4 regions of the Streptomyces sp. SCSIO ZS0520 genome follow, and region 3 is predicted to be linked to each of the others. Evidence: riboswitches for the same ligand, from Rfam matches in the RefSeq annotation. Region 3 holds a riboswitch; each other region holds the start of a gene.
What was found. Region 3 has a riboswitch for cyclic di-AMP ahead of MID12_RS17430 (M23 family metallopeptidase). Riboswitches for the same ligand answer to the same signal wherever they lie in the genome.
Positions count from the first base shown of each region.

Region 1: another riboswitch for cyclic di-AMP. It lies ahead of MID12_RS31805 (transglycosylase SLT domain-containing protein); the one in region 3 lies ahead of MID12_RS17430 (M23 family metallopeptidase).
Region 2: another riboswitch for cyclic di-AMP. It lies ahead of MID12_RS11190 (transglycosylase family protein); the one in region 3 lies ahead of MID12_RS17430 (M23 family metallopeptidase).
Region 4: another riboswitch for cyclic di-AMP. It lies ahead of MID12_RS30120 (C40 family peptidase); the one in region 3 lies ahead of MID12_RS17430 (M23 family metallopeptidase).

Region 1 is NZ_CP092644.1:7,743,827-7,751,322, forward strand. Features, by position in the region: gene MID12_RS31795 (HNH endonuclease family protein) at 266-904, shown strand; gene MID12_RS31800 (VanZ family protein) at 1,136-1,729, shown strand; cyclic di-AMP (ydaO/yuaA leader) riboswitch at 2,176-2,357, shown strand; gene MID12_RS31805 (transglycosylase SLT domain-containing protein) at 2,362-3,135, shown strand; gene MID12_RS31810 (hypothetical protein) at 3,347-3,781, shown strand; gene MID12_RS31815 (class I SAM-dependent methyltransferase) at 3,796-4,611, shown strand; gene MID12_RS31820 (chitinase) at 4,862-5,887, shown strand; gene MID12_RS31825 (hypothetical protein) at 6,006-6,242, opposite strand; gene MID12_RS31830 (TetR/AcrR family transcriptional regulator) at 6,404-7,039, opposite strand; gene MID12_RS31835 (VOC family protein) at 7,036-7,422, opposite strand.
Region 2 is NZ_CP092644.1:2,976,019-2,983,514, reverse strand. Features, by position in the region: gene MID12_RS11200 (cytochrome P450 family protein) at 1-452, shown strand, start outside; gene MID12_RS11195 (LysM peptidoglycan-binding domain-containing protein) at 760-1,818, shown strand; cyclic di-AMP (ydaO/yuaA leader) riboswitch at 1,983-2,200, shown strand; gene MID12_RS11190 (transglycosylase family protein) at 2,205-2,906, shown strand; gene eno (phosphopyruvate hydratase) at 3,290-4,576, shown strand; gene MID12_RS11180 (FtsB family cell division protein) at 4,678-5,175, shown strand; gene MID12_RS11175 (DUF501 domain-containing protein) at 5,264-5,923, shown strand; gene MID12_RS11170 (Ppx/GppA phosphatase family protein) at 5,920-6,864, shown strand; gene MID12_RS11165 (NAD(P)/FAD-dependent oxidoreductase) at 7,395-7,496, shown strand, end outside.
Region 3 is NZ_CP092644.1:4,439,240-4,446,735, forward strand. Features, by position in the region: gene MID12_RS17415 (alginate lyase family protein) at 1-541, shown strand, start outside; tRNA gene MID12_RS17420 (tRNA-Met) at 614-687, shown strand; gene MID12_RS17425 (PP2C family protein-serine/threonine phosphatase) at 886-2,133, shown strand; cyclic di-AMP (ydaO/yuaA leader) riboswitch at 2,397-2,540, shown strand; gene MID12_RS17430 (M23 family metallopeptidase) at 2,552-3,601, shown strand; gene MID12_RS17435 (aldo/keto reductase) at 3,976-4,920, shown strand; gene MID12_RS17440 (hypothetical protein) at 4,994-5,746, shown strand; gene MID12_RS17445 (PrsW family intramembrane metalloprotease) at 5,849-7,357, opposite strand.
Region 4 is NZ_CP092644.1:7,366,956-7,374,451, reverse strand. Features, by position in the region: gene MID12_RS30135 (alpha/beta hydrolase) at 1-148, opposite strand, end outside; gene MID12_RS30130 (TetR/AcrR family transcriptional regulator) at 410-1,072, opposite strand; gene MID12_RS30125 (ABC transporter permease) at 1,255-2,292, shown strand; cyclic di-AMP (ydaO/yuaA leader) riboswitch at 2,814-3,014, shown strand; gene MID12_RS30120 (C40 family peptidase) at 3,018-3,491, shown strand; gene MID12_RS30115 (ATP-binding protein) at 3,604-4,047, opposite strand; gene MID12_RS30110 (8-amino-7-oxononanoate synthase) at 4,267-5,403, opposite strand; gene bioB (biotin synthase BioB) at 5,626-6,825, shown strand; gene MID12_RS30100 (adenosylmethionine--8-amino-7-oxononanoate transaminase) at 6,818-7,496, shown strand, end outside.

The sequences.
Region 1 (7,496 bases), 3.3 Mb from region 3:
TCCTGAGCATTGCTCAATAGCGGTCGGGTCCGCGGCGCGGGTCGCGGCGCTCCCGCGCGGCCGTCGCGCCGGGCCGGGATCCGCGCTCGGCGACCCGTGCGGCCGGGGTGGCCAGAGGGGTGCAAGAGCCACCAACCACCCGCAATATCCGGCCTGTTGTGCGCTCGTCACGGGAATTTCACTCCGGCATCTACCCGCATAGAGCCGGGCGCGGCACCATATGGCCGCCCCCCATCCCCTGCTCCTCCACTTGCCGGGAGACCTGATGCGCAAGCACGCACGCGCCCTCGCCGCGGCCTTCACCGCCGCCGCCACGACCGCCCTGACCCTGCTCGCCACCGCCCCCGCCGAGGCGGCGCTGCCCACCCCGATCGCGGCCAGCACCGCCCGCTCCTACCTGTCCTCGATGAGCGCCACCGCCGAGCACTCCATGAGCGGCTACAGCCGGGACCTCTTCCCGCACTGGATCACCGTCAGCGGCGCCTGCGACACCCGCGAGACCATCCTCAAGCGGGACGGTTCGGGGGTCGTCACCGACTCCTCCTGCAAGGCCACCAGCGGCAGTTGGTACTCGCCCTACGACGGGGCCACCTGGAGCGCCGCCTCCGACGTCGACATCGACCACCTGATCCCGCTGGCCGAGGCCTGGGGCAGCGGTGCCTGGAACTGGAGCACCGCCAAGCGCCAGCAGCTCGCCAACGACCTGACCCGGCCGCAGCTCCTCGCGGTCACCGACAACGTCAACCAGTCCAAGGGCGACAAGGACCCCGCGGACTGGTGGCCCTCCCGCACCGCCTACAAGTGCACCTACGCCCGCGCCTGGGTGCAGGTGAAGCACTACTACGGGCTGAGCGTCGACTCCGCCGAGAAGAGCGCGCTCAGCTCGGTCCTCAACGGCTGCTGAGCCCTGCCCCTTTGCGGCCTGGCCTGTCCACCCCGGTCGAGCACCCCGGGGTGGACAGGCCAGGCCCCTGGGGTGGAGCCGTCCTCGGCCGCCTCCTCCCGCCGCTGTCCCGGAGCACGCCCTTCCGTACCGGAACCGGTGGCCGGATCCCGGTGCTCTGCGCGTGCGGCCTCCCGAAGCGGGTAGCGGAACTCGCACGCCGGAGCACCGGGAAAGACGGAGGCAGGACCGATGAAGCAGGCACGTGGCAAGAGCGCCAAGGGCGCCAAGGGCGGTACGGACGACAAGGGTCCCCGGGAGGACGCGGGCACCGTCCCTGCGAACGGCGGGGCGCCGGCGCCGATGTTCCTGCGGGTTCTGGTGATGCTGCTCGCCTTCGGGCTCATGGTCGGCTTCGCGGTGGTACTCGCCCGCCTCACCCTGGAGCCCTCGGCCAGTTCGGAGGCGCTGACCCACAACAACCTGAGCCCCGGCAGCTCGATCCGGGACTACCTCGCCCGGCCCGCCTTCCGCGACACGGTCAAGCAGCTCGGCGGCAACCTCCTGCTCGGCGTCCCCTTCGGCCTGCTGCTTCCGGTCCTCGCGCCGCGGACCCGCGGGCTGCTGCGGATCGCCTTTCTGACCGCATTTGTCATGTTCCTGGTAGAGCTTACCCAGGGCGCCTTCGTGACCGGGCGCGCCTTCGACGTCGACGACGTCCTGCTCAACACCACGGGCGCGCTCGCCGGTTACCTCCTCCTCGGCCGCCGGGTGAGCCGGGCGCTGCACCCGCGCCGTACGCACTGGTGGCACCGCTTCACCCGCCGCTCCACCGCGGAGAGCTGAGCCCCCTCCCGGCGTCGACGGGGCCGTACACGCCGCTCCGCCCGCTGTCCCTCCTGCTGCGGCATCCGTGCACATCGGGTGCCGCAGCAGTCGTATGCGTGCCGCCCGCCTTCCTGGCGCGAGAACCGGTGACCGTTTTGGCGGGAATTAGTGCCTCTTTCCCTGTCTCATCACCATCACCGCTCTTTGCGCGAAATAACTCGCCTTGTATCCCTTGCCTGAGTCGCCGCACGGCGAATGGTTGCACCGCGAGCCAGTGACATGCGTCACTCTCCGCCGGATATCGCGGAGTGATCTCCAAGCCCATTTCCCTTTCCCGGAAGCCGAGTTGTGCTGCCCGCTGAGGCCTGCGCCACTCCGGAACTCTCCCGGTTTTCCCGTCGTGGATTGCATCCGCTAATCAGGGACTTGTTCCCTGCCGCCGGATTCGCTTAGCGTCACCGCAATCCGGATGGACGCCTAATCCTGCCGCTGTCCGGTCACCGCACTCACTCGCCAGGCAGGAGCGGGGAACCCAATATCACCGCCGGTCCGAAACGGAACGGCTCGGGGTGAAGTCGTGCGCGCCACGGCCGGGCATCTCCAGCCCGAACCCGACAGCTCACCTCGCAGGCGACGGAGAGGAATCCACCATGGCCAAAAAGGGCAAGCACCGTCGTCCGAAGAGCAGTTCGCTCACCCGTTCCGTCGTCGCCGCGGGCACCGGCGGCGCCGCTCTCGTCCTGCCGATGATGGCCGCGACCGGCGCGAACGCGGCCGACTCGGCCAAGTCGTCCGCTCCCGAGAAGAGCAGCGCGGCCGCCACCGCCGAGAAGTCCGAGAAGAAGAAGGACGCCCCCGCCACGTACTCCGTGGTCGCCGGCGACTACCTCTCGAAGATCGCTCAGGACCAGTCCGTCGACGGCGGCTGGAAGCGGCTCTACCAGGACAACCGGAAGGCCGTCGGTGACGACCCGTCACTGATCCGCCCGGGCCTGAAGCTCACCATCAACGCCCCGGCCACGTCGAAGTCCCAGGAAAAGCCGGCCTCCGACACCACGGCCTCGAAGACTTCGTCGAGTGAATCCGCGGAACCCGCCACGTATTCCGACGACCTCGACGGCTGGATCAAAGAATCGCTCGCGGTGATGGCCGAGCACGGAATTCCCGGCTCCTACGAGGGAATTGAGCGCAACATCCTGCGCGAGTCCTCCGGCAACCCCTCGGCCGTCAACAACTGGGACTCGAACGCGGCGGCCGGAACCCCGTCGAAGGGCCTGCTCCAGGTCATTCCGCCGACCTTCGAGGCGTACCACGTGCCGGGCACCTCGACGGACATCTTCGACCCGGTCGCGAACATCACGGCCGCGTGCAACTACGCCGCCGACAACTACGGCTCGATCGACAACGTCGACGGACCGTACTGATCCACCCGCCACCTCGATCCGTCTCCACCCGTCTCCACCCGAGCGTGCCGGTGTGCGCCCCGACAGGGGAAGCGCACCGGCACGCTCTGTCACGCCCCGGCTCCGGGGGCCGCCGCTCGGGGCTTCACCCGAATGGCCCCTGGCCGATGGCCGCGGTGGCGGAGCCCGCCCACGCTCGGTATGACGTCCACCCGAGTGAAGGAGTCCGGTCATGGCGCAGACGGTGAACAGGCCGGGAGGCTCGCGCAGCGACCCGTCCGGCGGCGCGTGGATCACGGGCGGCACCATGTTCGCGGGCACTCTGATGTTCGTCGGGGGAGTGCTGGCCATCCTCACCGGGATCGCGGGCATCTCCGACGACGACGTCTACGGCCGCGTCGGCAACTACGTGTACGAGTTCGATGTCTCCGCATGGGGCTGGACCCACCTCATCCTCGGCATCGTGCTGGTCCTCACCGGCCTCGGCATCCTCAGCGGAGTGGCCTGGGCGCGCACGCTCGGCGTGGTGATCGCCTCGCTCCATCTGATCGCCAACTTCATGTGGCTGCCGTACTCCCCGGTGTGGGCCATCGTGGCGGTCGCCATCGACGGCTTCGTGATCTGGGCACTCTGCGGCAGCATGCGCACCGCGGGCCCCCGCACCTGACCGCGGGGCACGCCATGGCGCACACCGACCCACAGCAGGACAGCGACGATCCCGGGCAGGCCGGCCAGGCACCCCGGCGGGCCGGCGACGACCCGCAGTACGACCGCGTGGGCGACCTGTACCGCCAGTACAAGATGTCCGCCACCGCCCCCGTCCCCGAACTGGGCCTCTTCCTGCGGCTCCTCGGGGACGTGGCGGGTCAGCGGGTCCTGGACCTGGCCACGGGGTACGGCTTCTACGCCCGCACCGCGCACGGCCTCGGCACCGCCGAGGTCGTCGGCGTGGACCTCTCGCCCGAGATGGTCCGACGCGCCGAGTCGGCCACCGGGGACCCGGCGGTCCGCTTCCACGTCGGTGACGCCCGCGACCTGCCCGACCTCGGCAGCTTCGACACGGTCACCGCCGTCTGGCTGTTCAACTACGCCGACTCACCAGCGGAGTTGACCGCGATGGCCGCGAGCGCGCGCCGGGCGCTAAGGCCCGGGGGACGCCTGGTCGCGATCACCGTGAATCCCGGCTACGAGGTGCACGGCCCGGACTGGACCCGGTACGGCCTGCGGGTGCACCGCGCCGAGCCCGCCGAGGGGCGGCACCGGCTCCGTATCGCGCTGATCGCCCCGGAGGCCGACATCCCGCTGTCGATGTCCCGCTGGGATGCCGACGTCTACGCCCGGGCGCTGGCGGAGGCCGGCTTCGGCCCGCCGTCCTGGGCGCTGCCGGACGAGGAGAGCATCCCGGCCGAGGAGTTCGCGAGCCGCGGGGCCGACTACTGGGCCACCGCGCTCGCCAACCCGTTCCCGGCGGGTTTCACGGCCGCGGTCCCCGACTGATCCGCCGCTGCGCCGCGGGCGGTCCGCCACGGCGGTGACCGGCGGCGATGCCGCGCATCCGGCCGTCCGGCGCGGGCGAGAGGCCCCGCCGAGGCGGCCCGACTCCTGCGCGCACCCTTGACAGGAACAATGGTCTGGACCAGCTTGTACGTTCATCGGTGGCCACCGACCCCCACACCCAAGTTCCCGCACGGGGCGCGCAGTCGACGCTGCCCGCCCGGTGCGGAGCGCATTTCCGGGAGGCCATGCAGTGCACAGCAGAGTACGTCCCCGCACGCTCAAAGCCGTTCTCGTCGCCGGGGTGCTCGCCGCCGCGGGCCTCGCCGCCCCCACGGTGAGCGCCGCACAGGAGGCCGCGCCGTTGGTCAGCAGCAAGGCGGGCCCGGCCGCTGTCCCGGCGCACGCCGTGACCGGCTACTGGCAGAACTTCGACAACGGGGCGACCGTCCAGACCCTCGCCGAGGTGCAGGACGACTACGACATCGTTGCCGTCGCCTTCGCCGACGCGACCGGGACCCCGGGCGAGGTGACCTTCAACCTCGACTCGGCGGGCCTCGGCGGCTATAGCGTCGAGCAGTTCAAGGAGGACGTCGCCGCCAAGCAGGCCGACGGGAAGTCCGTGATCATCTCCATCGGCGGCGAGAAGGGCACGGTCAGCGTCACCGATGACGCCTCCGCCACCGCCTTCGCCGACTCGGTGTACGCGCTGATGCAGGAGTACGGCTTCGACGGTGTCGACATCGACCTGGAGAACGGCCTCAACTCGACGTACATGACCAAGGCGCTCAAGTCCCTGGGCGAGAAGGCCGGTTCGGACTTCGTGCTGACGATGGCGCCGCAGACCATCGACATGCAGTCGACCGAGAACGAGTACTTCAAGACGGCGCTGAACGTGAAGGACCTGCTCACCGTCGTCAACATGCAGTACTACAACAGCGGTTCGATGCTCGGCTGCGACGGCCAGGTCTACTCCCAGGGCACCGTCGACTTCCTGACCGGCCTCGCCTGCATCCAGCTCGAAGGCGGTCTCGACCCCTCGCAGGTCGGGATCGGCGTGCCGGCCTCCACCAAGGGCGCGGGCAGCGGCTATGTGGAGCCCTCGGTGGTGAACAACGCCCTCGACTGCCTCACCCAGGGCACCAACTGCGGTTCCTTCAAGCCCTCGAAGACCTACCCGGGGCTGCGCGGCGCGATGACCTGGTCGACGAACTGGGACGCCGCGGCGGGCAACTCCTGGTCCGGCGCGGTCGGTCCGCACGTCCACGGACTGCCGTAGCCCGTACCCCTCGGCAGCTCGTACGTACGCGGAACCGGCGGCGGCCCGGGTCGCGGAGAAACCGTCTCCGCGGACCCGGGCCGCCACCGCTTGAGGCACCGAGGGCGCGCCCCTGCCCTCAGGAGCTGTGCAGGAACCCGTCCCCGTGCAGGGCGACATGGGCCTCCAGGGCGTTGAGCGCGTCCCCGGTCGCCTGCGGGGTGCCGGTGCCGTGGCGTTCCGCGTAGTAGGCGGCGCCGAGCTTGCGCAGCAGGTCGTTGCCCGCGCGCTGCTGCTGTACCTCGTCGACCTTCTGCTTGCCCTGGTTCAGCGCGCTCTGCGCCTGCTCCTTGGCCCGGTCGAGAAATCCACTCATGTCTGTCTCCCATCGCTCGGGGGAATCGTTGCCCACGCGCGGGATCCGTATGTTCATCCGGAAGGGTGAGGACGAGGCCCGCCCGTCCAAGCCTCGCAGCTTCCCCGGCGGTATGCCCGGCGGCGGAGCGGCTCCATCCCCCTCGGCGCGGTGGCCCCGGTTCAGTGCCGGTGGTCCCGGTCGCGCTCCTCGCTGATGCGGACCAGGCGTGCGAAGTCGACGGCCACGCCCCGCAGCAGCAGGTCCACGAGCGCCCGCGCCCCCGCCCGGTCCACGGGGGCGCCGCCGAGCAGGGCCCGCTGGTACACCACCGAGGCCAGCAGATCGGTGAGCAGGGCCGGGTCGGTGCCGGGCAGCAGATCGCCCCGGTCGACGGCGCGGCGCACCGCGGTGGCCGCCGCGCTCCGGCTCGGTGTGATCAGCTGCTCCACCAGCTGCCGGTGGAGTTCCGGGTCCGCCGCGCAGTCGGCGAGCAGCGGGGCGAGCACCCCCGGCGGCAGCCGCTCGTCGAGCGCCTCGGCGAGCAGTTGCACGCTCTGGTGGAGATCGCAGCGGGTGCAGCCGTTGTCCGGCACCGGCGGCGCCACCATCACCGAGGCGAGCGCGTCGATGACCAGCCGCTGCCGCACCGGCCAGCGGCGCCGTATGGCCGCCTTCGTCGTCCCGGCCCGCGCCGCCACCTTCTCCATCGCGAAGGCGGCGTACCCGGCCTCGCCGAGCAGGCCCACGGCGGCGCCGAGCACCGCCGCGTCGATCGCGGGGTCGCGCGGGCGCCCGGCGGCGGTCCGGGCCGTCACCGCCCGGCGTCCTGCGGATACCAGCGCAGCTCGACGGTGTTGCCGTCCGGATCGCTCACGTACACCGACTCGGCCTCGCCGCGGGCGCCCCAGCGGCCGACCGGGCCCTCCAGCACGCGCAGCTCCCCGGAATCGACGACCTGCTGCCAGTCCAGCGGCTCCACGACCAGGCAGATGTGGTCCACATTGGACTCGCCGCGGGGGCCCTGGAAGAGGTCGATGACGGTGTCCGGGCTCACCCGCACCGAGGGGAACGGCACCTTCCCGGCCCGCCACTCCGCGACCCGCTCGCCCGCCAGGCCGAGCGGACCGCAGTAGAAGTCGAGGGAGCGCTCGACATCGCTGACATTGAGCACCAGATGGTCGAAGCCGGTGACGCGCATGAGGACTCCTCGAAGAGGCGGTACGGCGAGCGGGGCGGCGGGCACGGACGGGTCGCGAGCGTGGACGGCCGCCG
Region 2 (7,496 bases), 1.5 Mb from region 3:
ACCGGCGGGCCGAGTTCCAGCGGGCGGTGGCCGAGGAGGACACCGCGCTGCTCGCCTCCTCGGTCGAGGAACTGCTGCGCTACGACGGCCCGGTGGAGCTGGCCACCTGGCGGTTCGCGACCCGGCCGCTGGAGATCGGCGGGCAGCGGATCGCGAGCGGCGACCCGGTGCTCGTGGTGCTGGCCGCCGCCGACCGCGACCCGGCCCGCTTCCCCGCCCCCGACACCCTCGACCTCGCCCGCACCGACAACCAGCACCTCGGCTACGGCCACGGCATCCACTACTGCCTCGGCGCACCCCTGGCCCGCCTGGAGGGCCAGTACGCGCTCGGCACCCTGCTCCGCCGCCTCCCGGACCTGCGCCTCGCCGCGGAACCGGAGGAGCTGCGCTGGCGCGGCGGCCTCATCATGCGCGGACTGCGCACCCTGCCGGTCAGCTTCACCCCGCGGTAGGGCGGCCACCGCAGGGTGCCCGCGGCGGGCGGTCCGTCCTCGGGCGGACGGGGCGTCGTACCGCGTATGTCGGACATGCGCGGCAGTCGGTCCGCGGCTCCGTCGACCCGCTTTGCGGACTCGGGGCGAACCCCGGTCACTGCCCTGAACTGCCTCTGGGCATGCGGAATTGACGGAGCGTCAGGATTGTGATGTACGCGTGATCTCCGCTGCATCGACTTGTGACAAGCGTTCGACTCCGGCTACGTTCTCGGGCAACTCGGCGGCTGGTCACAGCCGTCACCGCTGTCACGCGAAAGGCCACGGCATGCTCTCCGGGAACGGTCGCCATCGACGCCCCCGCCAGGCTCCGGCGTTCGTCGTCACGGCGGGGGTGACCGGCTCCGCGCTGGCCCTGCCCCTGCTCGCCGGGACCTCCGCGCACGCCGCGGACAAGGCCACCTGGGACCGCCTCGCCGACTGCGAGAGCGGTGGCGCCTGGAGCGCGAACGAGGGCAACGGCCATTACGGCGGGCTCCAGTTGACGCAGCGTGACTGGGAGTCCTACGGCGGCCTCGACTTCGCGGCCCGCCCCGACCTCGCCAGCCGCTCGCAGCAGATCGCCGTGGGCCAGAAGCTCCTGGACGACAAGGGCCCGGCGGCCTGGCTGGCCTGCGCCGCCGTCGCCGAGCTGACCGGCGGCGGCCCGGAGCCCTCGGTCGACCCCGGCGTCCCGGACTCCAGCAGCCCGAAGCCGAGCGACAGTCCGAAGCCGGATGACGGCGGCGAGCCGTCCGGGTCGCCCTCGCCCTCCGGTTCCGGCGGCGACTCCGACAAGAAGGACGATCCGAACCCTTCGGACTCGGCGGATCCGACGGACTCGGCCGGCTCGGCGGACCCGTCAGGCTCCCCGAGCGAATCGGATGAGTCGGGTGAAAAGGGTGAGTCCGGCGCCCCGGAAGCCGACCCGAGCGCCACCCCCGAGGACTCCGCCACCCCGGGCGACGGTGACGGCAAAACCGGCGACGAGGGTGATTCCGGTACGGATCGCGGCAACTCCCCTGGCTCCGGCGGGGGTTCGGGTTCCGGCGGGGAGGGTTCCGGCCGCCATCGCGGTGAGCCCGCGCCCGACGCGGACGTCCCCGACCGCCCGGGGAACTCCACCGGCCGCCACTCCCGTCCCGGTGACTCGCCCGCGGCCGGGGACGGTTCGTACTCCGTGCGGCCGGGCGACAGCCTGTCGATGATCGCGGAAGCACAGGATGTGGACGGCGGATGGCCCGCGCTCTACGCGCTCAACAAGGAGACGGTGGGCGCCGATCCCGACCTCATCCTGCCCGGTCAGAGCCTTGCACTTGCCTCCGAAACGGACGCTCCCCAGGGCTAGTTCGGCAGCTATTGTCCGCTTTGGTGAAACTGAGACATGAGTCTCAGAAGCCCTGATCGTCTTTGGAGATCCGGCGAGCGCGTGTTTACGGTCGTGACCGCTCGCCACAGCGGGCTCCGTGTGACCGTCACGCCGAATCCTGCCGGCGGTCCCCGGGAAACTCGTCGCGTGAAGCGCCGTTGGCAGGAGCGGGGGAACCAAGGTTTGCGCCGGGTCCCAGGGGCCGGGCAGCACATGCTGCCCACTTCGGGAAACGGCTAGGGGTGAAGTCGCACAGCGCGAGCGTGCGGCCGGGCAATTCGCCTTCTGCTCTTACGGAGCGGGGGGCACCCCATCGGCCCGAACCCGACAGCTCACCTCGCAGGCGTCGGTGAGGGGATCTCTTCATGCTGCTTTCCGGCAAGGGCAAGCACCGCCGCCCGACCGTCTTCAACCGCACCACCCGTGTCGTCACGCTCGCCGGCGTCGCCGGTGCCGCCATCGCCGCGCCGCTGGTCACCAGCGGTTCCGCCTCCGCCGCCACCGCCTCCGAGTGGGACAAGGTCGCCCAGTGCGAGTCCGGCGGCGACTGGTCGATCAACACCGGCAACGGCTTCTACGGCGGCCTGCAGTTCACCAACTCCACCTGGGCCGGCTACGGCGGCACCCAGTACGCCGCCCGTGCCGACCAGGCCACCAAGGAGCAGCAGATAGCCGTCGCCGAGAAGGTGCTCGCCGGTCAGGGCAAGGGCGCCTGGCCGTCCTGCGGTGTCGGCCTGTCCAGCACCCCGTACGGCGGCGGCGCCCCGCAGTCCGGTGGTCAGCAGGAGAGCAAGCCCGCCGAGCAGCGCTCCTCGCGCTCCGCGGAGCGTCCGGCCCCGGCGAAGAAGGCCGAGCCGAAGGCCGAGAAGAAGACCGTCACCACCCCGACCGGCAAGAAGGTCGCCAAGGGTGACGGCGAGTACAAGGTGGTCAAGGGCGACACGCTCAGCGAGATCGCCGCCGAGCACAAGGTCAAGGGCGGCTGGGCCAAGCTCTTCAAGCTCAACGACGACATCGTCGACGAGGCCGACCTCATCTACCCGGGCCAGCAGCTGCACCTGCGCTGACCCCGCACGGCCGGACCGGCCGGGCCCCGCGCCCGGCCCGTCCCCCGCACAAGGACCGCCCCGCCCCACGCGTCATCCCCCGTACGCGTGGGGCGGGGCTCTTGTCTGCCGCCGTGCCGCCGCGGTGCTCCTGCCGGGGCGTACCGGGTTCCGGAAGTGACCGGCCGGTAGCCGTACTCCGGCTGACGGGGCGGTGGCCGCAGGGGGACATGAAATGCGTATGTTCATCCTGTTATTCGTATCTTTTGGTCGTCTTTTCGTCCCGGTACGTGGGCCGTCGGGCGGGGCCGGTGCCCACTGCGGATAGGCTCTTGGCGCAAGGACACCCCCGCACAAAGGCGTGCTCCCGCATTCCACGCGTCACATCCCAGAAGGAGATGCTCGTGCCGTCCATCGACGTCGTCGTAGCCCGGGAAATCCTGGACTCCCGAGGCAACCCCACGGTCGAGGTCGAGGTAGGCCTCGACGACGGAAGCACCGGCCGTGCCGCCGTCCCCTCCGGTGCCTCCACCGGTGCCTTCGAAGCCCTGGAACTCCGCGACCAGGACGCGAGCCGCTACAACGGCAAGGGCGTGGAGAAGGCCGTACTCGCCGTCATCGAGCAGATCGGCCCCGAGCTGGTCGGCTACGACGCCACCGAGCAGCGCCTGATCGACCAGGCGATGTTCGACCTGGACGCCACCCCGGACAAGTCCTCGCTCGGAGCCAACGCCATCCTCGGCGTCTCGCTCGCCGTGGCGCACGCCGCCTCCGAGGCCTCCGACCTGCCGCTCTTCCGCTACCTGGGTGGCCCCAACGCGCACCTGCTCCCGGTGCCGATGATGAACATCCTCAACGGCGGTTCGCACGCGGACTCCAACGTCGACATCCAGGAGTTCATGATCGCGCCGATCGGCGCCGAGTCCTTCTCCGAGGCCCTGCGCTGGGGCGCCGAGGTCTACCACACCCTCAAGAAGGTGCTGAAGGACCGCGGCCTGTCCACCGGCCTCGGCGACGAGGGCGGCTTCGCCCCCAACCTCGGCTCCAACCGCGAGGCCCTCGACCTCATCCTCGTCGCGATCAAGGAGGCCGGTTACGTCCCCGGCCAGCAGATCGCGCTCGCCCTCGATGTCGCCGCCTCCGAGTTCTACAAGGACGGCGCCTACGAATTCGAGGGCAAGTCCCGCTCCGCCGCCGAACTCACCGAGTACTACGAGGAGTTGGTCGCCGCCTACCCGCTGGTCTCCATCGAGGACCCGCTCTTCGAGGACGACTGGGACGGCTGGAAGGTCATCACCGACCGCCTCGGCGACAAGGTGCAGCTGGTCGGCGACGACCTCTTCGTCACCAACCCGGAGCGCCTGGCCCGCGGCATCGACGAGGGCGCCGCCAACTCCCTCCTGGTCAAGGTCAACCAGATCGGCTCGCTGACCGAGACCCTGGACGCCGTCGAACTGGCCCAGCGCAACGGCTTCAAGTGCATGATGTCGCACCGCTCCGGCGAGACCGAGGACGTCACCATCGCCGACCTCGCCGTCGCCACCAACTGCGGCCAGATCAAGACCGGCGCCCCGGCCCGCTCCGAGCGCGTCGCCAAGTACAACCAGCTGCTGCGCATCGAGGAGATCCTCGACGACGCCGCGGTGTACGCCGGCCGCAGCGCCTTCCCGCGCTTCAGCGCCGACCAGTAGTCCCGCGTCCGGGCCCCGCGCCCGGTTGACCGTGTCCCTGCCCCCGGTCCCGTACCGTGTGCGGGGACACGGTGACGTACAGCGCAGTGGGGAGGCGGGCGATGGCCGGCAGGAAGGCTCCGGGCGGACCGCGGGATGCCGACAGGTTCTCCACCTCCACCCGGCTCCGGCTGATCGGCGAGCAGACCGCCGAGCGCGTCTACCGCTCCCAGACCCGGCGCCAGGCCCGCCGCTCCCGGCTCACCGGCCGCGCGGCCCTGCTCGCCCTGGTGCTCTGCTCGCTGGTGGTGGCCCTCGCCTATCCCATGAGGCAGTACGTCTCCCAGCAGGCCGAGATCGACGAGCTGCGCCGGGAGAAGGCCGAGCGCCGCGAGGAGGTCGAACGGCTCCGCGACGCCAAGGCCCGCTGGCAGGACGACAGGTTCGCCGAGCAGCAGATCCGCGCCCGACTGCACTACGTACGCCCCGGGGAGACCGGCTACACCGTGGTCGGCCCCGACGCCACCCGCGCCCGCCCGCGGACCGAGGGCGCCACCGACCGCCCCTGGTACGCCAATGTCTGGGACGGCGTGGACAAGGCCGACCGCTCCGGCGGCTGAGCCCGCCCGCCGCACCCGCGGACCGGCGCCCCCTCGGGCCGGGCCGCCCCACTCGCCGCCCCATATGAGGAAAGACGACAGTTCAGGCATGGACACCCCCGACCACCGACCGACCGAAGACCCCGCGGGCAACCGCCCCGCGCCCCCGGCCGGCCGGACCGCCTCGCCGCACGGGGACCTCGCCGTCCTGCACCGCGCGGACCTGCCGCCGACCCCGCGCACCCTCCCGGTCGACGCCGATGTCGAGGCCTTCGAGCAGCAACTCGGCCGCCCCCCGCGCGGACTGCGGGCCATCGCGCACCGCTGCCCCTGCGGCGAACCGGACGTGGTGGAGACCGCGCCGAGGCTCCCGGACGGCACCCCCTTCCCGACGCTGTACTACCTGACCTGCCCGCGGGCCTCCTCCGCGATCGGCACCCTGGAGGCCGAGGGCGTCATGAAGGAGATGACCGCCCGCCTCGCCGAGGACCCCGAACTCGCCGCCGCCTACCGCTCGGCGCACGAGGACTACCTCCGCCGCCGCGACGAGATCGAGGAGCTGACCGGCTTCCCGAGCGCGGGCGGCATGCCGGACCGGGTGAAGTGCCTGCACGTCCTCGTCGCGCACGCGCTCGCGGCGGGCCCGGGCGTCAACCCGCTCGGCGACGAGGCCATCGAGCTGCTGCCCGCCTGGTGGCGCAAGGGCCCCTGCGTGAGCCACCCGTCGGCCGCCCCGGCCGACTCCGACGAGCCCGAGGAGCAGGCATGACCAGGGTCGCGGCCGTCGACTGCGGCACCAACTCCATCCGCCTCCTGGTCGCCGACGCCGACCCGGCCACCGGTCGACTCACCGACCTGGACCGGCGGATGGAGATCGTCCGGCTCGGCCAGGGCGTCGACCGCACCGGCCGCCTCGCCCCCGAGGCCCTGGAGCGCACCTTCGCCGCCTGCCGCCAGTACGCCGCGGTCGTCAAGGAGCACGGCGCCGAGCAGCTGCGCTTCCTCGCCACCTCCGCCTCCCGGGACGCCGAGAACCGCGACGACTTCGTGGCGGGCGTACGGGAGATCCTCGGCGTCGAACCCGAGGTGATCACCGGGGCGCAGGAGGCCGAGTTCTCCTTCACCGGCGCCACCAAGGAGCTGACCGGCCGCACCGACCTGGCCACCCCCTACCTGGTGGTGGACATCGGCGGCGGCTCCACCGAGTTCGTGGTCGGCGACCAAGGGGTGCGCGCCGCCCGCTCCGTGGACATCGGCTGCGTGCGGATGACCGAACGGCACCTGGTCCACGAGGGCCGGATCACCGACCCGCCGACCGAGGCGCAGATCGCCGCCATACAAGGGGACGTCGAGGCCGCCCTCGACGAGGCGGAGCGCACGGTGCCGCTGCGCGAGGCCAAGACCCTGGTGGGACTGGCGGGTTCGGTGACCACCCTCGCCGGGATCGCCCTGGACCTGCCCGCCTACGACTCGGCGGTCATCCACCACTCCCGGATCGCCTACGCCCAGGTCGACGCCATCACCGACCGCCTGCTGCGCGCCACCCACGCCGAACGCGCCGCCGTGCCGGTCATGCACCCCGGCCGGGTGGACGTCATCGGCGCGGGCGCCCTCATCCTGCGCGGCATCATGGACCGCTGCGGCGCCACCGAGGTCGTGGTGAGCGAGCACGACATCCTGGACGGGATCGCCTGGAGCGTGGCGGGCTGAGGGGCGGGGGAGCGTTGCCGGTTGCCGGTCCCGCGGTCCGCCTCCCGCTGTCCCTCTCCTCACCCTCCTCCTCTCACACTGCTCCCCGCCTTCCGCGGAGCCTCTTGTTACTTACGGGTAATGCTTCGCCTGAGCAGTTCCGGTATCGTCTGAGCGCGCCCTCGGGGGCCCTGGGAGCCCCCGGAAAAGACCTCGCCGAGAATGTTCGTGAAGTTCTTCACAAGGATTGGCGCCCAGAGGAACCCATAAGGCGCCCGTAAAGGCCGCTTCCGGCGGTCCGGGGCCCGTCCCGGCTCAACTCCGCCAGGGTGATGGCGTGTTACATCCCTGTGAACTGAGGTGAGCGCCCGCCATCGCCTGGGAATCGGAGGCGCAGCTCAGGGGGGTTGCCGGTGCGAGTGAGTACACGACTGTACGGCGCGCTTCGTGTGATCTGCGCAAAATGAGCCGCGCAGTGTAGCAGAAGGTGTGCAGATGCTTGTGAAGGGGCGCACGAGCGACCCCCTCCAGGCGGGTGGATACTCGATGGCATGAGCACCACGGAGCGTCCCAGGATCCTCGTAGTAGGCGGCGGATACGTCGGCTTGTACGCGGCTCGCCGCATCCTCAAGAAGATGCGTTACGGCGAGGCG
Region 3 (7,496 bases):
CGACGACCACGCCGGGTTCCGGCGCGCCCTGGACCGCTTCCGGGCCCGGGTCCCCGCCTACTTCTATCTGCGCTCCGACGGGCCGCTGCCGCGGACCCCGCCCGGCAGCCGGGTCCGCGGCGCCGACGCGATCCGTACGTACTGGTTCGGGCAGCGGGTCTTCCGGGACGGCCTAGCCCAGGAGAGCTGCCGCAACTTCCAGCACGCCGGGTACGCGCTCGCCGCCACCGCGCACATCGCCGAGACCGCCTGGCACCAGGGCGTCGACCTCTACGGCCCGTACCGGGAGCGGCTGCGCGCCGCCGTCGAGTTCCACGCGCGCTACCAGAACGGCGCCCGGGCCCCGGCCTGGCTCTGCGGCGGAAAGGTCCGGCGCACCCTGGGCCCCGATCTGGAGGTCCTGGTCAACCACCTGGAGAACCGGCTCCAGCTGAAGCTGCCCCAGGCCGACCGCCTCCTGCGCCGCACCAGGCCCGCCGGGACCGACGACCTCTTCGTGGCCTGGGAGACCCTGACCCAGGCCGGAAATCCGGCGGGCTGACGGGCCCGGGCGGCCCCGGCGGGAAAATGGTGCGAGGCACCCCCGCGGATGGCGTAGACTTCATTTCACCGACGCGGGGTGGAGCAGCTCGGTAGCTCGCTGGGCTCATAACCCAGAGGTCGCAGGTTCAAATCCTGTCCCCGCTACTCAAGGCCGGAGGCCGGAATCCCTGATCGGGTTCCGGCCTCCGGTGTTTCACTTCTCTCCTCTTCCCCTGCCGCCCGTCCGCGGGCGTGCCGTACGTGCCGTGCGGTCCTCACCCGCACGGGTCCGCCCGGTCGACCGCGCGGGCCGCAGGGGAAAGGCTGAGCAGGAGTGCCGTCCGAATCCATGGGAGTCCAGTGGTGGGGAGCCGAGGCGAGCCCGGCGGGGCGCACCGCCCCGCACGCCCGGAGGCGGCGGGGGCCGTGCCGGAGGAGGCCGCGCTGTCGCTGCACGGGGCGAACGCCGACCCCTCGCTGCGCCCGCAGCGCCGCTCGCTGTCCCGGACCTTCTTCCTCGTCCTGCCGGTGCTCCTGATCGTCTTCGGCATCTACTACGACGCGGCCACCCCCGCCCTCTACACGGCCCTGCCGATGTTCACCGCGGCCCCGCTGCTCGCCGCGCCCGTCTACACCACCCGCGGGGTCGCGCTCACCGGCGCCTTCGCCACCCTCGCGGTCTTCCTGCTGCGCGTCCAGGACGCGGACCTCGACGAGGTCGAGGGCACCACCGAGGCGATCACCGTGGTCACGGTCTCCTTCCTCGCGCTGCTGATGAACGGGGTGGTGCGCCGCAGCGGGGACCAGCTCGCCTCCGCCCGCGAGATCGCCGAGGCCGCCCAGCGCGCCGTGCTGCCCGAACCGCCCGACCGCTTCGCCGGTCTGCAGATCGCGGTGCGCTACGAGGCGGCGCAGGCCGGGGCGTTCATCGGCGGCGACCTCTACACCGTGCAGGACACCCCGTATGGGATCCGCATGATCGTCGGCGATGTGCGGGGCAAGGGGATGGGCGCGGTCTCCACCGTCGCCGTGCTCATCGGCACCTTCCGGGAGGCGGCCGAGCAGGAGGTGACCCTGGAGGCGGTGGCCCGGCGGCTGGACCACGCGCTCGCCCGGGAGGCCGGACTGCGGCGCGGCACCGAGGACTTCGAGGCCTTCACCACCGCGGTGCTCGCCGAGGTGGTGCACGAGGGCCGGACCGTGCGGCTGCTCAACCGCGGGCACCCGGGGCCGCTGCTGCTCGACGCCGAGGGCGGCCTGCGGGTGCTCTCGGCGAGCCGGGCCGCGCTGCCCCTCGGCCTCGCCGAGCTGAGCACCGAACCGGACCGCACGGACGAGGCGGAGTTCCCGCTCGGCGCCACCCTCCTCTTCCACACCGACGGACTCTCCGAGGCCCGGGACGCCGAGGGGGTCTTCTACGATCCGGTGGCCCGCCTGCGGGGCCGGGTCTTCCCGGCGCCGAGCGCCCTGCTGACCCTGCTCGTGGAGGAGGTCAGGGCGCACACCGGCGGCGGGGCGCGGGACGACATGGCGCTGCTCGCGGTGCGCCGTCCGGCCGCGGGCAACGGGACGGCGAACGGGCAGGGCGGAACGGGCACCTCCGAAGGCTGAGCGGGCCGCCGGGACCGCTCCGAGGGTCACGGTAGGTGAGCGTCCGACGCCCCTGGGATAACAATTGACGCACCGTCAGCATTGCGGGGATGTGAGGAAGACGGCTCCGTGGGGGTCAACTCGCCCCGCTGCGGCCCCCGATGTCCCTATCGTCCCGCCCGGAACGGGTCAAGGATCACCGGGAAACCTTGGAATACCGGGCCCGGGTCTATTAACGTTCGATAACGCAGCGCGGTCGTCACAGCCGTCACACGCGACGGCTCCGCGCGCACGCGCCTAATCCCGCAAGGGAGCCGGGGAACCACTTCTTGGGGTGAATCGGCCGCCTCTTCTTCGAGAGGCGGCGGTAGGAGACCTTCCTGCTCCGAACCCGTCAGCTAACCCGGTAGGCGAGAAGGAAGGAAAGGAGTACGCCTCCGTGGCGTCCAACGGCCCCGCTACACGCGTCACTTATGTGCCCGGTGACGAAGAGTCCTCCTTCGGGCAGCCCTTCGGAGAACCTCTCGAAGAGCCCCTCGGAGAGTGGAATCCCACGGCGGAGTCGGTCCGCCCGGTGCGCGGCAGACACCGCGTCATCAAGCAGCGCGGCGGCCTCGCCCGCAGCTCCACCGTGCTCGGCGTCGGCGTCATCGCCGCGGTCGGCGCCGGGGGCATGGCGACCGCCCAGGGCGGCAAGCCGCCGGTCCGCATCTCCGTACCCGATGTCTCCGCCGTCACCGCCTCGCTGCCCGAGGCCAAGTCCCTGCCGGGCGTCGGCGACCTGGTCGCGGGCTCCGGCGAGGACTCCGCCGCCGAGGCCGCGGCCCCGCTGAGCGCCGCCGGGCAGAGCGCCTCCGAGGACGCCGGGGAGTCGCTGCGCAGCCGGATCCTCCAGCAGGCCGAGCAGCAGCAGGCCGCCGCCGACACCGCCGCGCAGAGGACCGCCGAGGAGGCCGCCACCGAGCGGGCCGCCGAGGAGGCCGCCGAACTGCGCGAGAAGGCCGAGAAGAAGGCCGCCGCGGCGAAGAAGAAGGCCCAGGAGGAGGCCCGGCGCAAGGCCGAGGAGGAGCGCCTGGCCAAGCTCGCCAAGATGTTCTCGCTGCCCACCTCCTCGTACACCCTCACCTCGCACTTCGGCGACGCCGGTTCCATGTGGTCCTCCGGCCACCACACCGGCCTCGACTTCGCCGCCCCGACCGGCACCCCGCTGAAGGCCGTCCACACCGGCACCGTCAAGTCCGCGGGCTGGTCCGGAGCCTACGGCTACCGCACGGTCCTGGAGCTGGAGGACGGCACCGAGGTCTGGTACTGCCACCAGTCCTCGATGAGCGTCAGCGCGGGCCAGAAGGTCAGCACCGGCGAGGTCATCGGCCGCGTCGGCGCCACCGGCAACGTCACCGGGCCCCACCTGCACATGGAGGTCCACACCCCGGACGGCACGGGCATCGACCCGCTGTCCTGGCTCCAGTCCAAGGGCATCAACCCCTGAGACCCGGGAATCCTTGAGGCCCCGGAACTTCTGAGGCCCGGGAACTCCTGAGGCGGAACTCCTGCGGCCCGGCCACGCTGAGACCTGATACCGGTCCCGGCCCCGGCCGACCGCAGGACCGACCCCTTCCCGCAGCGGCATCCGCGGTGCGACAGCGCCGCCGGGTGCCGCTTCCGGTTGCGGCGGCCGGGTTTCGGCTCCACCGGCCGGGCGGGTACTACGGTGGGCGGTCCGGCCCGCGCCACACGGCCCGCCGTCCGGCGTGCGGCCCCGCACGCGCACACTGGTCGCGTACCCATGAACCACCGGCGCACACCGGCCACTTGCCCCGCAGGCGGCCCGGCGCCCGTACCCGGGAAGAGGTCACGGCTCCCATGTCCGCACCGCTCACCCTCGGCAACTCCGGTATCGAGGTCTCCCCGCTCGCCCTCGGCGGCAATGTCTTCGGCTGGACCGCCGACGAGAAGCAGTCCTTCGCGGTCCTCGACGCCTATGCCGCGGGCGGCGGCACCTTCGTCGACACCGCCGACTCCTACTCGGCCTGGGTCGAGGGCCACCGGGGCGGCGAGTCCGAGACCGTCCTCGGCGACTGGCTCGCCTCCCGCGGCAACCGCGAGGACCTGGTCATCGCCACCAAGGCGGCCCGCCACCCCGAGCACCTGGGCCTCGCCGCCGGGACGCTGCGCGCCGCCGCCGAGGCCTCGCTGCGCCGCCTGCGCATCGAGCGGATCGACCTCTTCTACACGCACTTCGACGACCCCGACGTACCGGTCGAGGAGATCATCAGCACTCTGGACGAGCTGGTACGGGCGGGCAAGGTCCGCGCGGTCGCCGCCTCCAACATCAGCCCCGAACGCCTTCAGGAGTCCCTGGACTTCTCCGACCGCGCGGGCATGGCCCGGTACGTCGCCCTCCAGGCCCACTACAGCCTGGTCTCCCGGGACACCTACGAGGGCGGGCTGCAGAGCGTGGCCGAACGCGGCGGCCTCACCACCATCCCGTACTTCGGGCTCGCCGCGGGCTTCCTCACCGGCAAGTACCGGCCGGGGCGGCAGGTCGACAGCGCCCGCGCCGGCGGAGCCGCCAAGCACCTGGAGACCGAGCGGGGCCGGCGGGTGCTCGCCGAACTCGACAAGGTCGCCGAGGCGCACGGCGCCGAGATCGCCTCGGTCGCCCTGGCCTGGCTCGCCGCCCGCCCGACCGTGGGCCCGCTGCTCGCCAGCGCCCGCGTCCCCGAGCAGCTCCCGGCCCTCTTCGCGGCCACCGGTCTCCGGCTGACCGAGGAGGAGTTGGCGGGGCTGACCGCGGCCTCGGACTGAGCGGAACCGGGGCGGGAGGGAGACCGGCACCGGGCCGGGACCCCTCCCGGGCCGGTCCCGCTACCGTCCCCGCATGGCATGGTGGCGGAGGACGAAGAAGGCAGGGGCGGGCCGGGGCGGCGGGCGCGGATCGGCGCCGGTGGGCCTCTCGGTCTTCGACCGGACGGCGGGGGACGGTGCGCCCGCCCGCCCCGGACTCCGGCTCGGCGCACGGCAGTTGCCGCCGATCACCATCCCGAGCCTCACCGACCGGGTGGCCGCGCAGACCCGCGCCAGCCACCCCGCGGGGACCGGCCCTGTGCAGGCCGTGGTCCCGCACAACGTCTGCGTCGAGGACGGCTCGGTCACCTTCATGGGGCTCGGCGGGCGGGCCGCGATCGTGGTCGGCCTGACCCCGCGGCTCCGCCCCGACCTCTACGGTCTCGGCGAGGCGGTCCAGGACGAGGGCGCCCTGCTGCACCTGGACGCGCACCCCGGCTTCCTGCGCGCCTCGCTGCTGCTCCCGGACACCGAGGTCGACCTGGACACCGGGCTCCGGCTCGACCAGGGCGACATCCAGGAGTTCCTGCACGCCGCCTACGCGAGCGAGACCGTCGAACTCCACATCCAGCACACCACCCACGACCGCCTGCTGCCCTACGTCTGCTCCGCACCGGGCCTGCGCCGGGCCGTGGACGCCGGTTTCGCACAGTTCACCCAGCCGCCCCCGGACGACCTCGCCGCCGCGGTCGCCGCCGTCAACGGCACCCTCAACCCGGCGGTACGCGTCCCCCTGCACGTCACCGGCAAGGCCGCGCTCGCGGTCGTCTTCGACGTGGAGGTCTGAGCCGGGGCCGGGGTTCAGGACCGGGGGCCTGAGCCCCCGGTGCCCGGCGGCGGTGCCGGTCCCCGGCCGGTGCGGCGGCTGTCCGGTCCGGGGCGCGGTGGCTCAGCGCGGGTGCCGGTCCTGGGCGGCGCGGTGGTGCGCCGGGTGCCAGCCGGGGGCCGCGTGGTGGACGGGCGGCGCGGGGCGGGCGGCCGCGGGGTCGCCGTACGGGGGAGGGGCTCCGTAGGGGGACGGGGTTCCGTGCGGAGGCGGGGTTCCGTACGGGGGCGGTGTTCCGTGCGGAGGCGGGGTCCCGTACGCGGGCGGGGTCCCGTACGAAGGCGGTGTTCCGTACGGGGACGGGTGCGGGCCGGGGCTGCCGCCGGGCGGTTGAAGGCCGGGGCCCGGGCGCGGTCGGCCGTGGGGCCAGGGCGGGGGCGGGGCCGTCCGGCGGTGCGGCCAGGGGCGGGGGGCGGTGAGGCGGGCCGCGTAGGCGAGGGCGGGGGCGGCGACGGTGCGGTGGCGCCAGAGGGCGTCCAGGAGTTCGCGTTCGCGGCGGGGGAAGTCGGCGCCCGCCCGGCCGCGGCGGCCCCGGCGCCGGAGCACGGCGAGCGAGGTGGCGCAGCGGGCGTAGTCCAGGACCTCGCGGGCGGCGGGCCGGTCCAGGGCGTGCGCCGCGTACTCCCTGGCCAGGGTGCGCCCGCGCATCGAGCCGAGCACGGAGGGCTCGGGCGCGGTGAGCCAGCCCGCGGCGGCGTAGGCGGGCAGCTCCTCGCGCACGGTGCGCAGTTCGCGCTGGCGCAGCCAGACGGCGAGCCAGGTCAGCAGCGCGAAGGCGGGCAGCATGACGGTCGCGTAGACGAGGAAGAAGCCGTAGCGGCCGAGCGCGGCGGAGCCGTTCCAGCAGGCGTGCATGCCCATCGCGAGCAGCAGGCCGGTGAGCGGGAGCAGGACCCGGCGCACCCGCTGGTGCTCCGCGCTCAGCGCCGCGATGCCGAAGCCGATGCCGGTCAGCACCGTGAACAGCGGGTGCGCGAAGGGCGACATGACGATACGGACGAAGAAGGTCGCGGCGGTGACCGAGGTGAGCCCGGTGCTGCCGCTGAGCCGGTCGGTGCCGAAGGCGTTGCCGAGGTAGAGGATGTTCTCGGTGAAGGCGAAGCCCGAGGCGGTGAGCCCGGCGATCACCACCCCGTCCACGATCCCGGTGAAGTGCCGTCTGCGGAGCAGGAAGACGAGCAGCACCGAGGCCGCCTTCGCCGACTCCTCGACCACCGGCGCTATCACCAGGGCGCCGAGGGTGTCCGCGCTGTGCGGGCTGGCGGTGGTGGTCGCTATCCACCGGGTCGCGAAGGAGTTGGCGAGGATCGCGATGAGCGCCGCCGCGCAGGCACCCCAGGCGAAGGCGAAGACCAGGTCGCGCCAGGGCCCCGGCTCCACCCGGTCCAGCCACCGGAAGGCGGCGAAGAGCAGCGGCACCGGCGTCACCGCGAGCCCGAGGCCGACCAGGAAGCCCTGGGTGCCGGTCTGCTCGTGCACCAGGGCCAGGATGACCAGCCCCGAGAGCCCGAGCAGCGCCGCCGCCCCGCCGAGCCGCACCGGCCGCCGCTGCCACCAGCGCGCGTGCCGCACCGGCCCCGGGGGTTCGGCAGGCGGCGGGCCCGGCTGCGCGGAAGGCGCCGGGCCCGCCGGCTCGGGGTGCGGAAAACGGAAGGCCACCCTTCGACACTAACGACCCCTCAGCCCGGGGCGCGACGGTGCACGGGTGCGC
Region 4 (7,496 bases), 2.9 Mb from region 3:
CGCCACGGGCCTCGCGGTCACCGCCGTGGTGCCGGCTGTCCGCGTTCGCCGAGGGGGTGGCGAACGCGCCCGCGAGCACGGTTCCGGCGATGAGGGCGGTGGCAGAACCGAGGGCAGCGGTTCTCCTTGAGCGATTTATTCGTATCAAGTGAATCCTCCCGACATACACACATCAGTAGTACGGGTGATCCTGTCGGTTGACAGAGCATGGGCAATAGAGGGAACGGCCGTTCTTTACCGATCCGATAACCGGGGACTTCGGTCTCGTTGAGCGGAGATCTCCCGAAGGGTCCGATCGGGGGCGGGAGTTACCCAAGGCGAAGTGATGGCCGGAAGTGGCCGAAGGGGCGCAAATCAGCCACGCGCATGTCGGGGCAAGAGGGAGATAAGGCGCGAAGGGCCTGCGCCGTCAGGGAGTTGACCCCGAGCCCCGGCCGTCCTCGACCGCGACCGGCCCGGGGCCGCCCATGCTCATCAGCGCGCGCAGCCCGTCCTGGAGGTTCTCGACCGGTGTCTCGCCGAAGACGGCCTGCTGGGCGGCGAAGCCCTGCGCCAGGGCGATCATCGTCTGGGCCACGTGCTCGGCGGGGAGGTCGTCGCGCATCAGACCCTCCCGCTGGTACTGCCGGACGATGCGCACCCAGGCGGCGCGGACCCGAAGGAAGCCCTCGCGGGTCAGGGCGGCCAGCTCCGGGTTGCGCAGGGTCTCCGTCCACACCTGGATCATCAGCCGCGGGAAGCCGGTGCGCCCGCCGAACTCGGAGGCGGGCCCCCGGTCCATCATCCGCGTGAACACCCGGCCCACCACCACGTCCGGCGGCTGGAGGGGCCGCTCCTCGGCCTCTTCCGCGAAGGCCGCCCGCAGCCCTTCGAGGACCTCTGCCGCGATGGCGCCGATCAGTTCCTCCTTGCCGCTGAAGTAGCGGTAGACCGCGCCCGCGGAGAGGTCCGCCTCCTTGAGGACGTCCTGCATGGACGTGGCGTGGAAGCCGTTGCGCGCGAAGCAGCGGGCGGCGCCTTCGAGGATCTGCCGACGGCGGGCATCGAGGTGCGCCTGGGATACACGGGCCATGCGCGCAACCTAAAACGAACATTCCTTCTTGACAAGCGGCGGGGCATCCCAGGACAGTGAGGACCATAATCAAAACGAACGATCCTTCTTTTTAGCCGCCGGGCCGCCCACGGCCCCCTCCGCACCCCGCGCTTCCGCACCACGCGCTCACGCGCTCTCCACCGCCCGAATCGAGGCACGCCATGTCCGCCACCCGCACCGAAGGCGCCACGGCCGCACCGCCGGGTGCCGCGCCGCCCGCACGCCGCCTCCTCGGCGTCGTCCTGCTCATCCCGCTGATCGTCACCCTCGCCCTGTGGGCCTTCGCCTGGCCCGCCGCCCGCACCGCCCCGCGCGAGGTCCCGCTCGGGGTGGCCGGCCCCGCCGGTGCGGTCGCCTCCCTGGAGAAGCGGCTCGGCAGCCAGGAGGGCGCCTTCGAGATCCACCGCTACACGGACGAGGCCGCCGCCCGCACGGCCATCGAGGACCGCGAGGTCTACGGCGCGATGGTGGCCACCCCGGAGGGCGGCAAGCTCCTCACCGCGACCGCCGCGGGCCCGGTCGTCGCCCAGCTGCTCACCGAGGCGGCACGCGCCCAGGCACCGGACGGCGAGCCGGTCGTGGAGGACGTCGTCGCCGCCTCCGAGGAGGACCCACGGCAGTCGGGTCTGAACGCGATCGTGCTCCCCCTGGCGATGGCCGGGGTGGCCTCCGGCGCGGTGGTCACCCTGCTCGGCATCCGCGGGGTACGGGCCGTCGCGGTACTGCTCGGCGCCTCGGCCCTGGTCGGCCTGGTGGCGACCGGACTCACCGACAACTGGCTCGGCATCCTGCGGGGCGACTGGTGGGCGGAGGCCGGGGTGCTCGGGCTCGCGACGCTGGCCGTGGGCGGTGCCGTGGCCGGGATCGCCTCGCTGCTCGGACGGGCCGGGATCGGCGTCGGCGCGCTGCTCGTGATCTTCCTCGGCAACCCGTTCTCCGGGGTCGCCACCAGCCCCGAGCTGCTGCCGGAGCCGGTGGGCCGGATCGGCCAGTTGCTGCCGCCGGGGGCCGAGGGCTCGCTGCTGAGGTCGGTGGGCTTCTTCGACGGGGCCGCCGCCTCCGGGCCGCTCCTGACGCTGGGCGTCTGGGCGCTGCTCGGCCTGTCCGCCGTGCTGGTCGGCGCCGGACTGCGCCGCGGCGGCAGCGGCTCGGCCCCGCCCGGGTCCTCCGCCACGGGCGAGCCGCACCCCGCGGTCTGAACACCCCTTCCCCGAACCGCCGTGCACCCCCGCTGTAGCGGACGGGGGTGCACGGCCCGATGCGTATGTCCCGCAAGGGAGTTGGCGGTCCGCCGCCCGAAGTCGGTTCCCCGGCACGCCGGATGCCGGTGGCCCGGTCCACCCGCCATGCCGTCATGCCCTGTTGACCGAGGGCGGCGCCAAGTGCCCCGTACGGGCCGCGAAGCATCGCGCTTCCCGCGCGCGTGACCGTGAAGTGCGCGGTGAAACGGGCCAGTCGGGGTACCCCTGGTCGGGGGATATCGGGCCGGAGAGGAAACCGAACTGAGTTGCGCCGTTTGGGAGGCGGGTACGCGGCGCGGGCGCCTTCTTCGCAGGTGCGGGCGGTGCGCGCGGTGCGGACGCGGGTGCTCGCGAGGGGCGCTCCACACATTCGGACCAATCGGCCGGTGAATTGTGCGGCCCCGTTCCGACCGGAAAGCGGCGCGTCCGTGCGTGAACATCGCTTGCGACGACAAGCCCCCGCCGTAGGGGCGGGGCGATCCGGGCGGACGCCGAGTCCTGCCGCCGTCCGGATGTCCGGTCGACAGGAGTGGATCGGCAGGAGTGGAGGACCCGTGCAGTACGGGCCGCCGGAGCCGTATCCGAGCGGTCCTTGGGGTCAAGTCGCGCTACCGCGGCCGGGCGACTTCGCCAGCCCGAACCCGACAGGTCATCCTTCACAGGCGGCTGACGAAGGGTTGCGCATGTCCGCGCTCAATCGTGTCCCCGCTGTACTCACCCGGGCCGGTACCGCCTCGGCCCTCACCCTCGCCGCCGTGGGCGGCGGCATCTCCCTGCCGGGCACCGCCCCGGACGCCCAGGCCCTCGCCCCGGCCACCAAGGCCCTGGAGGTCGCCGCCTCCAAGCAGGGCGCCCCGTACGGCTACGGGGCGACCGGACCGAACAGCTTCGACTGCTCCGGTCTGACCAAGTACGCCTTCAAGCACGCCGGAAAGGAGCTGCCGCGTACCGCGCAGCAGCAGTTCAACGCCACGAAGCGGGTGTCTCCCGCCCAGCGGCGCAACGGCGACCTGGTCTTCTTCGGCTACCGCGGCAACGTCTACCACGTGGGCATCTACGCGGGCCACGGCCGCATCTGGCACTCCCCCAAGACCGGGGCCGTGGTGCGCCTGGAGAAGATCTGGAGCAGCAGCGTCCAGTACGGCCGGGTGGACTGACGCCGAGCGGGCGGTGCCCCGGCCGCGCGCCCCGCACCGCCCGCGGCAACTCCCGCTGCCGTACGCCCGCTTGAGGCACCCCGGGGCCGACTCCGGGCCCCCAGGCGGAACGTCACTGCGGGAGCGGCTCGGCGCTCCGCACCACCGGCAGCACCGTCCACACCGTCTTGCCGCCCGCCGCGTCCGGGAGCACGCTCAACTCCCCTCCGTGGTGGGCGGTGAGGCACTGGACGATGTCCATCCCCCGTCCCCCGTCCGGGCATTCGCCCTCGGCCGCCGGTCTTCGCGGCAGTCCGGGGTGGCTGTCGCGCACGCCGATCCGCAGTACCGTCTCGCCTTCCAGGCGGAGCAGGACGGTCAGGACGGGGGACCGGCCGAGGGTGTGCAGTACGGCGTTGGTGACCAGTTCCGAGACGATCAGCCGGACGCTGTCGGTGAGTTCGGCCGTGGCGGGCAGCCCCCACTCGGCGAGGACGGTGCCCGCGAATCTGCGGGCCTCGGGCACCGAGGCGGGCCGGCTCGGGAGGGTGAGGCTTGCTTCCTGGTGATCGGCCATGGCACGGCGTCCCTTCCCACCGTGCCGGGGGCGAGGACTGCGGCGTGCCCTCGGTCCGGACCCGGGCCGGTGCAGGGGGACAGCGTGCCACCGCGGCCGTCCCCGCAGGGCCCCGGCCACCCGGAAGTGCGGACAACTGTCGCCCGATGCGGTGAAATCCGCGCGGTCACCGCTCACCGCGCCCGGGCCGCCGACTCCGTTGCGGTTGCCCGGCCGGGCTCAGCGCGGCGCGGTCGCGACGATCACCCGTACCGCCTCGGTGATCTGAGCGGGCGTCAGATCGGCGCGGGCGGTCAGGCGCAGGCGCGAGATGCCGTCGGGTACCGAGGGCGGGCGGAAGCAGCCCACCGAGACGCCCTTCTCCCGGCAGTCGGCGGCCCATTGGAGGGCCTGCCCGGGTGAGGGCGCGCGGACCGAGACCACGGCGGCGTCGGGGCGTACCGCCTCGAGACCCGCCTCGGTCAGGCGCGCGTGCAGGTCGCGGGCGACGGTACGGACCGCCTCGGGGCGCCCCGGCTCGCGCTCGACCAGGCGCAGGGCACCGAGGGCGGCGCCCACCGCGGCGGGCGCGAGGCCGGTGTCGAAGATGAAGGTGCGGGCGGTGTTCACCAGGTGGTCGATGACCCGGGCCGGGCCGAGCACCGCACCGCCCTGGCTGCCGAGGGACTTGGAGAGGGTCACGGTCGCCACCACGTCCCCGTCGCCCGCGAGTCCCGCCGCGGCCGGGGCCCCGCGCCCGCCGGGACCGAGCACCCCGAGGCCGTGGGCGTCGTCCACCAGCAGGGCCGCGCCGAACTCGCGGCAGACCCCGGCGAGCGCGGTGAGCGGGGCGGCGTCCCCGTCCACCGAGAAGACGGAGTCGGAGACGGCGAGCGCCGGGCCCGGGTGGCCGTCGAGGTTCTTGCGCAGCGCGTCGAGGTCGCCGTGCGGGATGACCTGGGTGGTGCCGCGGGCCAGTCGGCAACCGTCGATCAGCGAGGCGTGGTTGGCGGCGTCCGAGACGATCAGGGAGCCGTGCGGGGCGAGCGTGGTGAGGGCGGCGAGGTTGGCGGCGTAGCCCGAGGACAGGACGAGGGCCGACTCGAAACCGCAGAAGGCGGCGAGTTCCGCCTCCAGTTCGGCGTGCAGTGCGGTGGAGCCGGTGACCAGGCGGGAGCCGGTCGCCCCGGCGCCCCAGTGCCGGGCCGCCTCGGCGGCGGCGCCGGTCACCTCGGGGTGCCGGGCGAGGCCGAGGTAGTCGTTGCCCGCGAGATCGAGCAGCGGGGAGTCGGCGGGCCGGGGGCGCAGGGTGCGCACCAGACCCGCGCGGTGCCGCAGCCGGGCCTGCTCCTCAATCCAGTCGAACGGTCCAGCCATGCGTTCCTCCGGCCCGGGCCAAGGGCCCGTCGTGCGGATCACGCGGAGCCGACCGGGTCCCCGGGTCCACACGACGGGCCCACAGTGCGGTTTTGTAGGCAGTGCACAGACCCTAGCGGGACTGCCAGGCCACCACTGTGTGGCAATACCCACACGTCGCGGGCCCTGTCTTGTCCCTTCCCGCCTTGGCCCGGGGCGGGGGCGTAGGCGAGGATCGGGCGCATGGACCTGCTGAACACGCTGGTGGACAAGGGGCTTCGGCGCGAGCTGCCGAGCCGTGAAGAGGCGCTGGCCGTACTGGCCACTTCCGACGACGAGATCCTCGATGTGGTGGCCGCGGCCGGCAAGGTACGGCGGCAGTGGTTCGGGCGCCGGGTGAAACTCAACTACCTGGTCAACCTCAAGTCGGGCCTGTGCCCCGAGGACTGCTCCTACTGTTCGCAGCGCCTCGGCTCCACGGCCGGGATCCTCAAGTACACCTGGCTCAAGCCCGACGAGGCCTCGAAGGCCGCCGCCGCGGGTGTCGCGGGCGGCGCCAAGCGGGTCTGCCTGGTGGCCAGCGGCCGCGGGCCGACGGACCGCGATGTGACCCGGGTCTCGGAGACCATCGAGACGATCAAGGAGCAGAACGAGGGCATCGAGGTCTGCGCCTGCCTCGGCCTGCTCTCCGACGGCCAGGCCGAGCGGCTGCGCACCGCGGGCGCCGACGCCTACAACCACAACCTCAACACCTCCGAGGGCACCTACGGCAAGATCACCACCACGCACACCTTCGAGGACCGCGTGGACACCGTGCACCAGGCCCAGGCGGCGGGGCTCTCCGCCTGCTCGGGGCTGATCGCGGGCATGGGCGAGAGCGCCGAGGACCTGGTGGACGTGGTCTTCTCGCTGCGCGAGCTGGACCCGGACTCGGTGCCGGTCAACTTCCTGATCCCCTTCGAGGGCACCCCCCTGGCCAAGGAGTGGCACCTCACCCCGCAGCACTGCCTGCGCATCCTCGCCATGGTCCGCTTCGTCTGCCCGGACGTGGAGGTCCGGATCGCGGGCGGCCGCGAGGTGCACCTGCGCTCGCTGCAGCCGCTCGCCCTGCACCTGGCGAACTCCATCTTCCTGGGCGACTACCTGACCAGTGAGGGCCAGGCGGGCAAGGCCGACCTGGACATGATCGCGGACGCGGGCTTCGAGGTGGAGGGCGCGGACACCACGACCCTGCCGGAGCACCGCGCGGACGCGGCCGGATCCTGCGGCACCGGCTCCTGCGGTTCCGGCGGCGAGGGCGGCGGCGTCTGCGGCAGCGCGCCCGCCGTGCCCGCCCCGCAGGAGACCGCGGAGCCCGCGGTGGCGGTGGAGTCCGGGGCGCGCACCGACCTGGTGACCGTCCGGCGCCGCGGAGCGGGTACGGACCTCGCGCCCAATGCGTGACCTGCTCGCTCTCGACCGCCGGCACGTCTGGCACCCGTACGGGCCGATGCCGGGCCGGGTGGACCCGCTCGTCGTGGAATCGGCGAGCGGGGTCCGGCTCCGGCTGGCCGACGGGGGCGAGCTGGTGGACGGCATGTCCTCCTGGTGGTCGGCCATCCACGGCTACAACCACCCGGTGCTCAACGAGGCCGTACGGGGACAGCTGGACCGGATGAGCCATGTCATGTTCGGCGGGCTCACCCACGAGCCCGCCGTCCGGCTGGCGAAGACCCTGGTCGACATCACGCCCGAGGGCCTGGAGCACGTCTTCCTCGCGGACTCCGGTTCGGTCTCGGTCGAGGTCGCGCTCAAGATGGCCCTGCAGTACTGGCGCTCGCTCGGGCGGCCCGGCAAGAGGCGCCTGATGACCTGGCGCGGCGGCTACCACGGGGACACCTGGCATCCGATGTCGGTCTGCGACCCGGAGGGCGGCATGCACGAGCTGTGGTCCGGCGCCCTGCCGCGGCAGGTCTTCGCCGGTCCCCCGCCGCGCGCCTACGAGGAGGAGTACGCCGAACAGCTGCGCACCGCCGTCGCCGCGCACGCGGACGAGCTGGCCGCGGTCGTCGTCGAGCCGGTGGTGCAGGGCGCGGGCGGGATGCGCTTCCACTCCGCGGAGTATCTGCGGGTGC